Paraburkholderia fungorum: one gene and its partner. The protein of the gene in region 2 interacts with the protein of the main gene of each other region in a pairwise test. Links are inferred from orthologs where the notes say so. Each region holds a gene or a part of one and is shown on either strand. Other genes may lie near its edges. The genes, in order: ftsZ and rlmN.

Evidence for each region.
Region 1: the proteins of rlmN (region 2) and ftsZ interact in binary tests that used the Escherichia coli proteins (3 or more experiments, as listed by UniProt). The link is inferred for Paraburkholderia fungorum from one-to-one orthologs.

What each region holds. Positions count from the first base shown.
Region 1 is NZ_FNKP01000001.1:3,452,498-3,458,461, forward strand. What follows is about bases 1,163-4,019. They hold ftsZ (cell division protein FtsZ), read right to left. Parts: upstream 3,264-4,019; coding sequence 2,061-3,263; downstream 1,163-2,060. Other genes in these bases: BLS41_RS15330 (peroxiredoxin), read right to left, coding at 1,299-1,802; ftsA (cell division protein FtsA), read right to left, coding at 3,449-4,019. Also shown: BLS41_RS15320 (DciA family protein), read left to right, coding at 1-15; lpxC (UDP-3-O-acyl-N-acetylglucosamine deacetylase), read right to left, coding at 91-1,008; more of ftsA, read right to left, coding at 4,020-4,681; BLS41_RS15345 (cell division protein FtsQ/DivIB), read right to left, coding at 4,709-5,461; BLS41_RS15350 (D-alanine--D-alanine ligase), read right to left, coding at 5,486-5,964. UniProt on the Escherichia coli protein: Essential cell division protein that forms a contractile ring structure (Z ring) at the future cell division site. The regulation of the ring assembly controls the timing and the location of cell division.
Region 2 is NZ_FNKP01000001.1:2,497,562-2,503,594, reverse strand. The notes cover bases 1,803-4,728. They hold rlmN (dual-specificity RNA methyltransferase RlmN), read left to right. Parts: upstream 1,803-2,652; coding sequence 2,653-3,804; downstream 3,805-4,728. Other genes in these bases: BLS41_RS10955 (helix-turn-helix domain-containing protein), read left to right, coding at 4,014-4,728; ndk (nucleoside-diphosphate kinase), read left to right, coding at 2,067-2,492. Outside these bases: outer membrane protein assembly factor BamC, read left to right, coding at 1-162; BLS41_RS10975 (MBL fold metallo-hydrolase), read left to right, coding at 170-943; BLS41_RS10970 (Bax inhibitor-1/YccA family protein), read right to left, coding at 1,066-1,764; more of BLS41_RS10955, read left to right, coding at 4,729-5,126; ispG (flavodoxin-dependent (E)-4-hydroxy-3-methylbut-2-enyl-diphosphate synthase), read left to right, coding at 5,213-6,033.

The DNA of each region.
Region 1 (5,964 bases), 950 kb from region 2 along the record:
CGGAGAAATCGCTAAGGTTGTCGAAGTCGCGCTGAAAACAAAAACGGCCCCTAAGGGCCGTTTTTTCATGCTTGCTACTACCTGAAGACGTTACGCAAACGCCGTTTGCGTCTCGTACGCAAAGCCGCGCGGTGCCTTCTGCGTGTCGTCGAACGTGACGATTTCGTACGAATCTTCGTGCGCCAGCAGTTCGCGCAGCAATGCGTTGTTCAGACCGTGGCCCGACTTGTACGCGTCGTACGATGCCAGCAACGGATGACCGACCACATACAGGTCGCCGATCGCATCGAGCATCTTGTGCTTCACGAACTCGTCGTCGTAACGCAGACCATCGTTGTTCAGAATGCGGTATTCGTCGAGCACGATCGCGTTGTCCATGCTGCCGCCGCGTGCCAGACCGAGTTCACGCATCATTTCCACTTCGTGCGCGAAACCGAACGTGCGAGCGCGGGCAATTTCGCGCACGTAAGACGTGTTCGCGAAATCCACTTCCAGCGCCTGGCCGGTCTTATCCACAGCCGGATGACGGAAGTCGATCGTGAACTTGAGCTTGAAACCGAAGTACGGGTCCAGACGCGCGAACTTGTCGCCGTCACGAATTTCGACCGGCTTGGTGACCTTGATGAACTTCTTCGCAGCGTTCTGCTGCTCGATTCCGGCCGACTGGATCAGGAACACGAACGAACCCGCGCTGCCGTCCATGATCGGAATTTCTTCAGCGGTGACGTCGACGTAAAGATTGTCGATGCCAAGACCGGCGCAGGCGGACATCAAATGTTCGATGGTCGACACGCGCGCGCCGTCTTTCTGCAACACGGAAGCCAGACGCGTATCACCAATCGCCATCGCCGACGCAGGAATGTCCACCGGCGTGGGCAAATCCACGCGCGAAAAGACGATGCCAGTGTCTGGCGCCGCCGGGCGAAGCGTCAAATTGACCTTCCGACCCGAGTGCAGGCCGATGCCAACTGTCTTGACGATTGTTTTGATAGTGCGCTGCTTCAGCATGGTGATCTTCTATTCGATTGAAAATCCCAATCGGGACTTTTTATTCCATAGCACGAATTATACTCCAATACCCTTGGGGTCGTCGTTGCACGGAACGTATCAATCTGTTTCGCTACATTACCCAATGGGCGCCCGTCAGGGAAAGCGTGACGGGCCGACGTCCCGGAACGGAGGCGTTTCCGGTCGTCGGCCCGCGTAACGGCCTGTCACAAAAGCGTCTTACCACCCGTTGCCCTCGTACAACGCGACAAAACCGCGCGCTGCCAAGGTGAAGGGCGACGCCCGCGCAACTAGCTCAACGTGGCAAGAACGCTTGCTGCATCGCTCACTTCGAATTTGCCGGCAGCCTCGACGTTCAACGTCTTGACCACGCCGTCGTCGACCACCATCGCGTAGCGCTGGGAACGGATTCCCATGCCGCGCGCCGACAAATCCTGCTCCAGACCAAGCGCCCGTGTGAAAGCCGCACTGCCGTCCGCCATCATGCGCACCTTGCCCGAGGCGTGCTGATCGCGTCCCCACGCGCCCATTACGAACGCGTCGTTGACGGACACGCACCAGATCTCGTCGATGCCCGCAGCGCGCAACTGCCCGGCGTGCTCGATATAACCCGGTACATGTTTGGCCGAACAGGTCGGCGTGAACGCGCCCGGCAATCCGAAGATCACCACGCGCCTGCCCGCCGTCTGCTCGCGCACGTCGAAGCTGTTCGGCCCCAACGTGCAGCCCGCCCGCTCATCTTCGACGAATTCGAAGAGCGTTGCGTCGGGCAGCTTGTCACCTGCTTGAATCATGCTCAGTCCTTTGCATCGATGCGAAGCACGCTCGCACGTCGTCGTGTCGCAGTGAAATTGGCATGCAGCCCGTTAAGGCTACGCCGTTCGGCGACAGTCGCCCAATCCGCTTCGCGAATCCGAAGAGGGCAGTTGTCCTTGCCGCGAATCTGACGATACGCGACCTGTTCGCCGTTCACCCGCCACGCTCGTGCATTCGTCCGCCAGCGCTGCACTGCAAAACAACTGCAGCGCGGCAACGAAAGCCTGCTCGCGCGCTCAGTCCGCCTGCTTGCGCAGGAATGCCGGAATGTCGTACGTGTCGACGCCCTTTTCCTGCAGCGCCTGCACATGCGACGCAGCCGTATCGCGCGACGTGCGCCACACAGCCGGCGTGTCCAGCGCGCCGTAGTCGGCCGTAGCCGCGTGCGACGTTGCCGGTGCGTAAGCCGCGTGTTGCATCGTGCCGATCGGCTGATTGTCGGTGCCGGTGCGCAGCAGCGTCATCGGTGCCGATTGCTGCTTCTTCGCCGCACGGCCCAGACCCGTTGCGACGACCGTCACGCGCAGCGCGTCGCCCATTGCATCGTCGTACACCGCGCCGAAAATCACCGTTGCGTCTTCTGCTGCGTAGCTCTTGATCGTGTTCATCACTTCGCGCGTTTCCGACAGACGCAGCGAACGGCTCGACGTGATGTTCACCAGCACGCCACGCGCGCCCGACAGATCCACACCTTCCAGCAGCGGGCTGGCCACAGCCTGCTCGGCGGCCAGACGCGCGCGATCGACACCGGCAACCGTCGCCGTGCCCATCATCGCCTTGCCTTGCTCGCCCATCACCGTTTTCACGTCTTCGAAGTCGACGTTCACCAGACCGTCGACGTTGATGATTTCCGCGATACCGGCCACTGCGTTGTTCAGAACGTCGTCAGCGCACTGGAAGCACTTGTCCATCTCGGCGTCGTCGCCCATCACCTCGAACAGCTTGTCGTTCAGAACGACGATCAGCGAGTCGACGTGATCCTCCAGTTGCTGCGAACCGGCTTCTGCAACGCGCATGCGCTTGCCGCCTTCGAATTCGAACGGCTTGCTGACCACGCCAACAGTCAAGATACCCATTTCCTTGGCGATCTGCGCGACCACGGGTGCTGCGCCCGTGCCCGTACCGCCGCCCATACCGGCCGTGATGAAGACCATGTGCGCGCCGCGCAGTGCGTCGGCGATGCGCTCACGTGCTTCTTCCGCTGCGGCGCGGCCCATTTCCGGCTTGGCGCCAGCGCCCAGACCCGTGTTGCCGAGCTGGATCACCGCGGTGGCGCGCGAACGCGACAGAGCCTGCGCGTCCGTGTTCATCACGATGAAGTCGACGCCTTGCACGCCTTTGTTGATCATGTGCTGAACGGCATTGCCGCCAGCGCCACCTACTCCGACCACCTTGATGATGGTGCCGTTCGTTTCGGTTTCCAGCATCTGGAATTCCATGTTGCCTCCGTCAAGATAGAAAAGTACAGCCACTCGGCCGTTATCCGGCAGGAGATCGGGCAACCTCCTGTCGCGCGCTGGTCGCCGGCACCTGCGCGTGTTTGTTCAAACCTGCTTTGAATCCGACTGCTTGTTTCACTGCTTGTTCGATTGCTTATCCGACTACTTGTGCCACTGCAAAACCGTTAGAAGTTGCCGAGGAACCAGTCTTTCATGCGCGTGAAAACCTGTCCCATCGAGCCCGACTGCACCGCGACCTTGCGGCCACGCATACGTTGCGAGCGTCCTTCGACGAGCAGGCCCATTGCCGTCGAATAACGCGGATTACGCACGACGTCCGCAAGGCCGCCCGCGTATTCCGGCACGCCGATTCGCACCGGCTTCAGGAAAATGTCTTCACCCAGTTCGACCATGCCGAGCATCATCGACGCGCCGCCGGTCAGCACCACGCCGGAACTCAGCAGTTCCTCGTAACCCGACTCGCGCACCACCTGCTGCACGAGCGAGAACAGTTCTTCGACACGCGGCTCGACCACTGCCGCCAGCGCCTGGCGCGACAACGTGCGCGGACCGCGCTCGCCGAGACCCGGCACTTCGATCATCTCGTCCGGATCGGCAAGCGCCTGCTTGGCGATGCCGTAGTCGACCTTGATGTCTTCGGCATCCGGCGTCGGCGTGCGCAACGCCATCGCGATGTCGCTCGTGATCTGGTCGCCGGCAATCGGAATCACTGCCGTGTGACGGATCGCGCCTTCGCTGAAAATTGCGATGTCGGTCGTGCCGCCGCCGATATCGACCAGCACCACGCCGAGTTCCTTCTCGTCTTCCGTCAGCACCGCGAGCGACGACGCGAGCGGCTGCAGAATCAGATCGTTCACTTCGAGCCCGCAACGGCGCACGCACTTCACGATGTTCTGCGCCGCGCTCACCGCGCCGGTGACGATATGTACCTTCACTTCGAGGCGGATACCGCTCATACCGATCGGCTCGCGCACATCTTCCTGACCGTCGATGATGAATTCCTGCGTGAGGATATGCAGCACCTGCTGATCGGTCGGGATGTTGATTGCCTTCGCCGTTTCGATCACGCGCGCCACGTCCGTCTGCGTGACTTCCTTTTCCTTGATCGCCACCATGCCGCTCGAATTGAAGCTGCGGATATGGCTGCCGGCGATTCCGGTGAACACGTTCGTAATCTTGCAGTCGGCCATCAGCTCGGCTTCTTCGAGCGCGCGCTGAATGGACTGCACGGTGGCTTCGATATTCACCACCACGCCTTTCTTGAGCCCCTTCGATTCGCTCTGGCCAAGGCCGATCACCTCGTAGTGACCTTCGCCCTTCAACTCGGCGACGATGGCCACGACCTTCGACGTCCCGATGTCGAGGGCGACCAGCAGATCTTTATAGTCTTTACTCATAGAGTGCTCATTGCGTGTGATGTCCGTTTACTTCTTGCCCTTGTCGGGTTCGCTGATAAAGCGCATGCCAGCGGCACGAATCGCGAAACCGTTCGGATAGCGCAAGTCCGCATACTCGATATCCTTTCCCCAACGTTGCGTCACTGCGCCCCACGCCGCCGTCAGGCGCTTGCTGCGATCCAGCAGCGTGTCCTGATTGCGTTCGCGCCCAAGTTCAACCTGCGTACCGTTCGACAACTTCACCGTCCACGCGTAACGCGGCGACAGCGTCACTTCGTCGGGCGTCGCGCCCAGCGGCGCAAACCACTTCTGAAAGTCGTGATAACGCGCGACCACTTCTTTCGCCGAACCGTCGGGGCCGTCGAACGCGGGCAGATCCTGCTCGAGTTCGCCCTGATTCGCGGTGAACAGCTCGCCATCGGTGCTCACCAACTGATCGCTGCCCCACGTTCCCAGCGGTTTGTACTCCTCCAGCGTGACAGCCAATGCATTCGGCCAGACCCGGCGCACACTTGCATGACGCACCCATGGCATCTGCTCGAACGCCTGACGCGCAACGTCGAGATCGACCGTGAAAAAGTTGCCCTTCAACCGCCCTACTACACCGGCGCGCACCGTCGGCGAATTGATGTGCTCCGTATCGCCGCCGATCTGGATTTCGCGCAGTGCGAAATTCGGACGCTGGATCAGCCAGTCAGCGCCTGCCGCCAGCAGCACGAGCACCAGCAACACATGCAATGTGTTGGCGGCGAGATTGAGCTGGCGAACGTTGTTCCACATGGTGTTGCTTTCGGGTCACCCCGGTTAGTCCTTAAGCGTCAGCGCCAACACGCCGACAACCAGTTCCTGATAGCTGATGCCCACCGCGCGCGCCGCTTTCGGCGGCAGCGAGTGATCGGTCATGCCAGGCGCCGTGTTCACTTCCAGGAAGTACGGGTTGCCGTCTGCGTCGAGCATGAAATCGGCACGGCCCCAGTCGGTGCAGCCGAGCACCTCGAACGCGCGGCGCGCCAGCACTTTCAGACGCGCTTCTTCTTCCGCCGCGATACCGCACGGAATCAGATACTGCGTGTCGTCGGCGATGTACTTCGCGTGATAGTCGTAGAACTCACCGGCCGGCACGATGCGGATCACCGGCAGGTCCAGATCGCCCGCGATGCACGCGGTAAATTCGCCGCCGCCTTCGATGCTCTTTTCGACCACGACGATCTTGTCGAACTTCGCGGCTTCGATCAGCGCAGCCGGCAACGCGTCGGCCGTCTTCACCTTGATCACCGCCACGC
Region 2 (6,033 bases):
AGCGGCAATACGGCGAAGAAGCCGGCTCAGGAATTCCTCGTCAACGTGCGCTCCAAGGGCGACGCTGTGACGCAGGTGGCGGTGCTCGACGCGAACGGTCAGGTCGATAATTCGTCCGACGCGCAGCGCATCGTGTCGTTGCTTCACGCTCAACTGAACTAAGCGAGCCGTGCGGTTCGCCAGTCTCGGCAGCGGCAGTGAAGGTAATGCTTTGCTGGTGGAAGCGCAAAGCGGCGCGACCACCACGCGCGTTCTGCTCGATTGCGGGTTTTCGGGCAAAGAAGTCGAGCGGCGCCTTGCGCGGCTCGGCACGAGCGTCGAAGGTCTCGACGCTATTCTGATCACGCATGAACATAGCGACCACATTGGCAGCGCGCTGACGCTGGCGCGCAAGTGGTCGATTCCGCTTTACATGAGCTGGGGCACCGCCCGCGCGGTGGGTGCCGACGAAGCCGATGTCGATCTGCAAGTGCTGTGGGGCGACGAGGCGGTGTCGATCGGCGACCTCAGCATTCTTCCCTACACCGTCCCTCACGACGCCCGCGAACCGTTGCAATACGTGTTTTCGAATGGTGCGAGCCGGCTCGGCGTGTTGACCGACGTCGGCACGTCCACGCCACATATCAGCACAGTGTTGAGCGGTTGCGACGCGTTGGTGCTCGAGTGCAATCACGATGTGCGGATGCTGGCCGGCAGCCGTTATCCGCAATCGTTGAAGGCGCGCATTGGCGGTAATCATGGGCATCTGAACAACGAAGCTGCCGCTGAAATTCTGGCTTCGCTCGATCGTTCGCGATTGCGTCATCTGGTTGCGGCGCATTTGAGTCAGCAGAACAATCTGCCGGAACTGGCGCAGGCTGCAATGGCGGGAGTGCTGGGCGCCGCGCCCACTGAGGTCGTGATCGCATCGCAGGATGACGGGTTTGCGTGGCTGAGCGTGTAGAAATCGGCTGATCGGTGTGTCTATGCCGCGAGCGTGAGCGACATAAAAAAAGCCCATAACGAGCAATCGTTATGGGCTTTTTTTCGGCTGGCTGGCGCATTGCGCGCCACGCCGGATAAAACTTAGTTGCGGTTGCCGCCGAAAATGCCGAGCAGCGCGAGCAGGTTGACGAACACGTTATACAGATCCAGATAAATCGCGAGCGTCGCGGTGATGTAATTTGTCTCGCCGCCGTTCACGACGCGCTGGACGTCGAACAGGATGTACGCCGAGAAAATCACGATCGCCATGACCGACACGGTGAGCATCAGCGCCGGCAATTGCAGGAAGATATTCGCAACCGACGCGAGGATCAGCACGATCACGCCCATGAACAGCCACTTGGCGAGACCTGAAAAGTCGCGCTTGCTGACCGTTGCAATGGTTGCCATCGACGCGAAGATCACACCAGTGCCACCGAACGCGAGCATGATCAGCGATGGGCCGTTCGAAAAACCGAGCACGAAGCTCAGGATGCGCGACAGCATCAGGCCCATGAAGAACGTGAAGCCAAGCAGCACGAAGACGCCGGCGGAGCTGTCTTTGGTTTTCTGAATTGCGAACATGAAACCGAAAGCGATGGCGAAGAACGCCAGCATGCTCATTGCCGGGCTGGTGGCAGCGAACAGCGAGAAGCCCGTGGCAAGGCCGACCCATGCGCCGAGTACCGTCGGAATCATCGACAGTGCGAGCAGCCAGTAGGTGTTCCGTAGCACACGGTTGCGCGTTTCGGCCGTGCTGACCGCGCCATTGCGGCCAAAGCTGTACGGATGATCGTTCATGGTTTCTCCTTACCTCAGGAAGCGTGTTGCGTGACAGTGGTACAGCGACTTGTGCAGCATTTTTGTGTAGCGTTGGCCGGAATCTTGCGCCGCAAGGCGCGGGCCGTTCAAACCTAAGATTAGTGCGGAAGCAGGGAGTTTCAATACCCTGAAAATGTCTACAAGGCCTACGCTACCAGTATTTTGAAACTCGTGCTGGACACCTTTCATTATTGAAAGGGTTCAATCGCAATCATACACGGGAACATGCTACAATAGCGGATTCATTTGAATCTGTAACCTCTTAATTTTTTGGAGTTTTTATGGCGATCGAACGCACCCTGTCGATTATCAAGCCGGACGCAGTGGCCAAGAATGTGATCGGCCAGATCTACAGCCGTTTCGAAAACGCTGGTCTGAAGATCGTGGCATCGCGCATGGTTCAACTGTCGCGCGCTGACGCAGAGAAGTTCTACGCTGTGCACGCTGCACGTCCGTTCTTCAAGGACCTCGTCGAATTCATGATCTCGGGCCCGGTCGTCATTCAGGCTCTGGAAGGCGAAAACGCAATCCTGAAGCACCGCGACCTGATGGGTGCAACCGACCCGAAGAAGGCGGAAAAGGGCACGATCCGCGCTGACTTCGCCGACAGCATCGATGCAAACGCTGTTCACGGTTCGGACGCAGCGGAAACGGCAGCAGTCGAAATCGCGTTCTTCTTCCCGGAAGTGAACGTCTACTCGCGTTAAGCCGTTTTTTGCCCGGCGGTTCGTGTAGCCGAGTCGTTTTATCGCACGAATCGCCTGGCAAAGTAGTAAGGTAAAAGCAGCAGGAATGGGCGCGAACGGCATTGCGTTCATGCAGCTTGTTGCATGAACGTAGTCTCGCACTGAAATGGCAGGATTCGATATGACGAGCAGTCCAACCGTCAACCTTCTCGACCTCGACGCCCAAGGGCTTGTCGCCTACTGCGACAGCCTGGGCGAGAAGCCGTTTCGCGCCAAGCAATTGCAGCGCTGGATTCACCAGTACAACGCTGCCGACTTCGACGGCATGACCGATCTCGCGAAGTCCTTGCGCGAAAAGCTCAAGGGGCGCGCCACGATCTCGATGCCGGGTATTGTCAGCGACAATATTTCTTCCGACGGCACACGCAAGTGGCTGGTCGACGTCGGTAACAGTAACGCGGTTGAAACCGTTTACATCCCCGAAGAAACGCGCGGTACGTTGTGCGTGTCGTCGCAGGCGGGGTGTGCGGTCAATTGCCGTTTCTGTTCCACCGGCAAGCAGGGCTTCTCCCGTAATCTCAGCACTGGCGAAATCATTGGCCAATTGCGCATGGCCGAATTTGCGCTGCGTGCGTCGCGCGGTCTGGCGGGCGGTCGCGCCAATGGCGGCGACGGCAAGGGTGAGCGTGTCGTCACGAACGTCGTGATGATGGGCATGGGCGAGCCGCTGCTCAATTACGACGCGGTCGTGCCGGCCATGCGACTGATGCTCGACGACAACGCGTACGGCCTGTCGCGCCGGCGCGTCACGCTGTCCACATCGGGTGTCGTGCCGATGATGGATCGTCTTGGCGCAGATCTGCCGGTAGCGCTTGCGGTTTCGCTGCATGCGCCTACCGATCCGCTGCGCGACATGCTGGTGCCGCTGAACAAGAAGTATCCGTTGCGTGAATTGATGGCGGCGTGTCAGCGCTATCTCAAAGTTGCGCCACGCGATTTCATTACGTTTGAATATTGCATGCTCGACGGCGTGAACGACAGCGAAGCGCAAGCGCGCGAACTGCTGGCCGTTACACGCGACGTGCCGTGCAAATTCAATCTGATCCCGTTTAATCCGTTCCCCGAGTCGGGCCTTCTCCGCTCGAAGAACGAACAGATCAAGCGGTTTGCGCAGGTGCTGATGGACGCGGGCGTCGTCACCACAGTGCGTAAAACACGCGGCGATGATATCGACGCTGCCTGCGGTCAGCTGGCTGGTGCGGTGCAAGACCGCACACGCCTTGCTGAACGCACCGGGAAGGCAGCGAAGGTTATCGAGGTTCGCGCCGTGTAATCGCGCGGTATGGAAGGGGGCGGTCGTGATGACTTCACGGGCGCGCAAAAGCCCTTCATGCCTGCGTCGATTGAAAAGAAAGTTTGCAGAAGCGATCGGAAGCGGCACACAAGGCCGCACATTTTGTTATAAACGGTCTGCGATTCGGGCGCGAGGCTTTAGTCCGTCCGGGTTGCACGTAAAGAAGAATCGACGCGAAAGGATTTGGGATGAGTGAGCCGCAGCACCCGCAGCCGCAGGACACAGAGACACACGAAGGCCATCCGGCGCCGGTCGCGCGGGCGGTGGTGCAGCCTGTTGTGCAGCCGGGTATGGATTCGTTGGCGGCAGTTGGCGCGCGCTTGACCCAGTTGCGTGAATCGAAGGGCTGGACGATCGAAGATGTATCGGCGCGCCTGAAAGTATCGGTCGTCAAGTTGCGCGCGCTCGAGTCGGGCGACATCAGCCATTTGCCGGACACGACGTTCGCGCTCGGCGTGGTGCGCAGCTATGCGAAGATGCTCGGCGCCGATCCCGCGCCGTTCACTCAGGCGTTGCGTCGCGAGAAGGGCGTACCTGCACCGGATCTGTCGATGCCGGCGTCGTCGGGTAAAGATTTGCCGCGTGGCAAGGTGTCGTTGTCGCTCGGCGGTAGTGGTCAGAAAAGCCGTTCGTGGCTGTGGGGCGTGGCGGCGGTCGTGGTTGCTGTGATCGCGCTCGCCATGTGGCATACCAACGGCGGCGATTCGTCGGCGTGGCTGGCACGTTTGAAGGCGAGCGCAAACGGGGCGGCGGGTAGTGCGACCGCTGCATCGGGCGCGGTGGTTCAGGGGCAACCGGCAGCTTCCGACGCAGTGGTGGCTCAGGAAGGTGCATCGGCTCCTGATACGCAGGCGGCAGAGGGCAGCCCGGCTTCGGCCGTGCCGATGCCGGCGCCGCTGGGTACGGATAGCGCGCCTTCGTCGGCGCCTGCGGTGACGGCAATGACGGCGGTAACGCCCAAGGCGGGCTCGCAGGCTGCGGCGGCACAAAGCGTGAGTGCGCCTGCCGTAGCGGCAGCAGCTTCTGCAGCGGTCACAGCGGCGCCTGACGCGGGCGAGGCAATCGTCGCGGTGCGCGTCACGCAGGATAGCTGGTTCAGCGTGCGGGATAAAAGCGGCAAGGAAGTGTTTTCCGGCCTCGTCCACGCGGGCGATACCAAAGAAGTGACGGGTACGGCGCCTTTCAAGGTCACGCTCGGCAATAAGGCTGGTCTCGAATCGTTGACACTCGACGGTCAACCGGTCGATCCGTCGAAATATTCGGCGGCCAAGGGTAATGTGGCGCGTTTCGCGCTGCCCTGACAGATATGGTATGCGCCGCGGCCTACCGGGCCGCGGCGCTTTTTCAATTCAGGCGCGACGTCTTTTGTGTGGCGCATGCGGCGTAAATGGGTTTTTCGATGCAATCCGAAGCTCAATCCCAATCCAGTAGCAAGATCGTTTCTAACGAGCCGGTGTTCGGCGGCCAGGCTGCGCGACGCAAGTCGCACGCGGTCGACGTCCGATGGGGCGGCCAGCTCGTCACCATTGGCGGCGACTCGCCAGTACGCATCCAGTCGATGACCAACACCGACACTGCGGACGCGATCGGCACCGCGATCCAGATCAAGGAGCTGGCGCAAGCCGGTTCGGAGCTGGTGCGTATCACGGTGAACACGCCGGAAGCGGCTGCGGCCGTGCCGGCTGTGCGCGAGCAACTCGACCGCATGGGCGTGTCGGTGCCGCTGGTCGGCGATTTTCATTACAACGGCCATTTGCTGTTGCGCGACTACCCGGCCTGCGCGGAATCGCTGTCGAAGTACCGGATCAATCCGGGCAACGTCGGCCACGGTGCAAAGCGCGACACGCAGTTCGCGCAGATGATCGAAGCGGCGGCGAAGTACGACAAGCCGGTGCGTATCGGCGTCAACTGGGGCAGTCTCGATCAGGACCTGCTCGCGAAGATGATGGACGAGAACGCGGCGCGTTCCACGCCTTGGGAAGCGCAAAGCGTGATGTACGAAGCGCTGATCCAGTCGGCTATCGGCTCGGCGGAACGCGCTGTCGAACTCGGCCTCGGGCGCGACAAGATCATTCTGTCGTGCAAGGTGAGCGGCGTGCAGGATCTGATCGCCGTGTACCGCGAACTCGCGCGCCGTTGCGACTTTGCGCTGCACCTCGGTTTGACCGAAGCGGGCATGGGTTCGAAGGGCATCGTGGCGTCGACGGC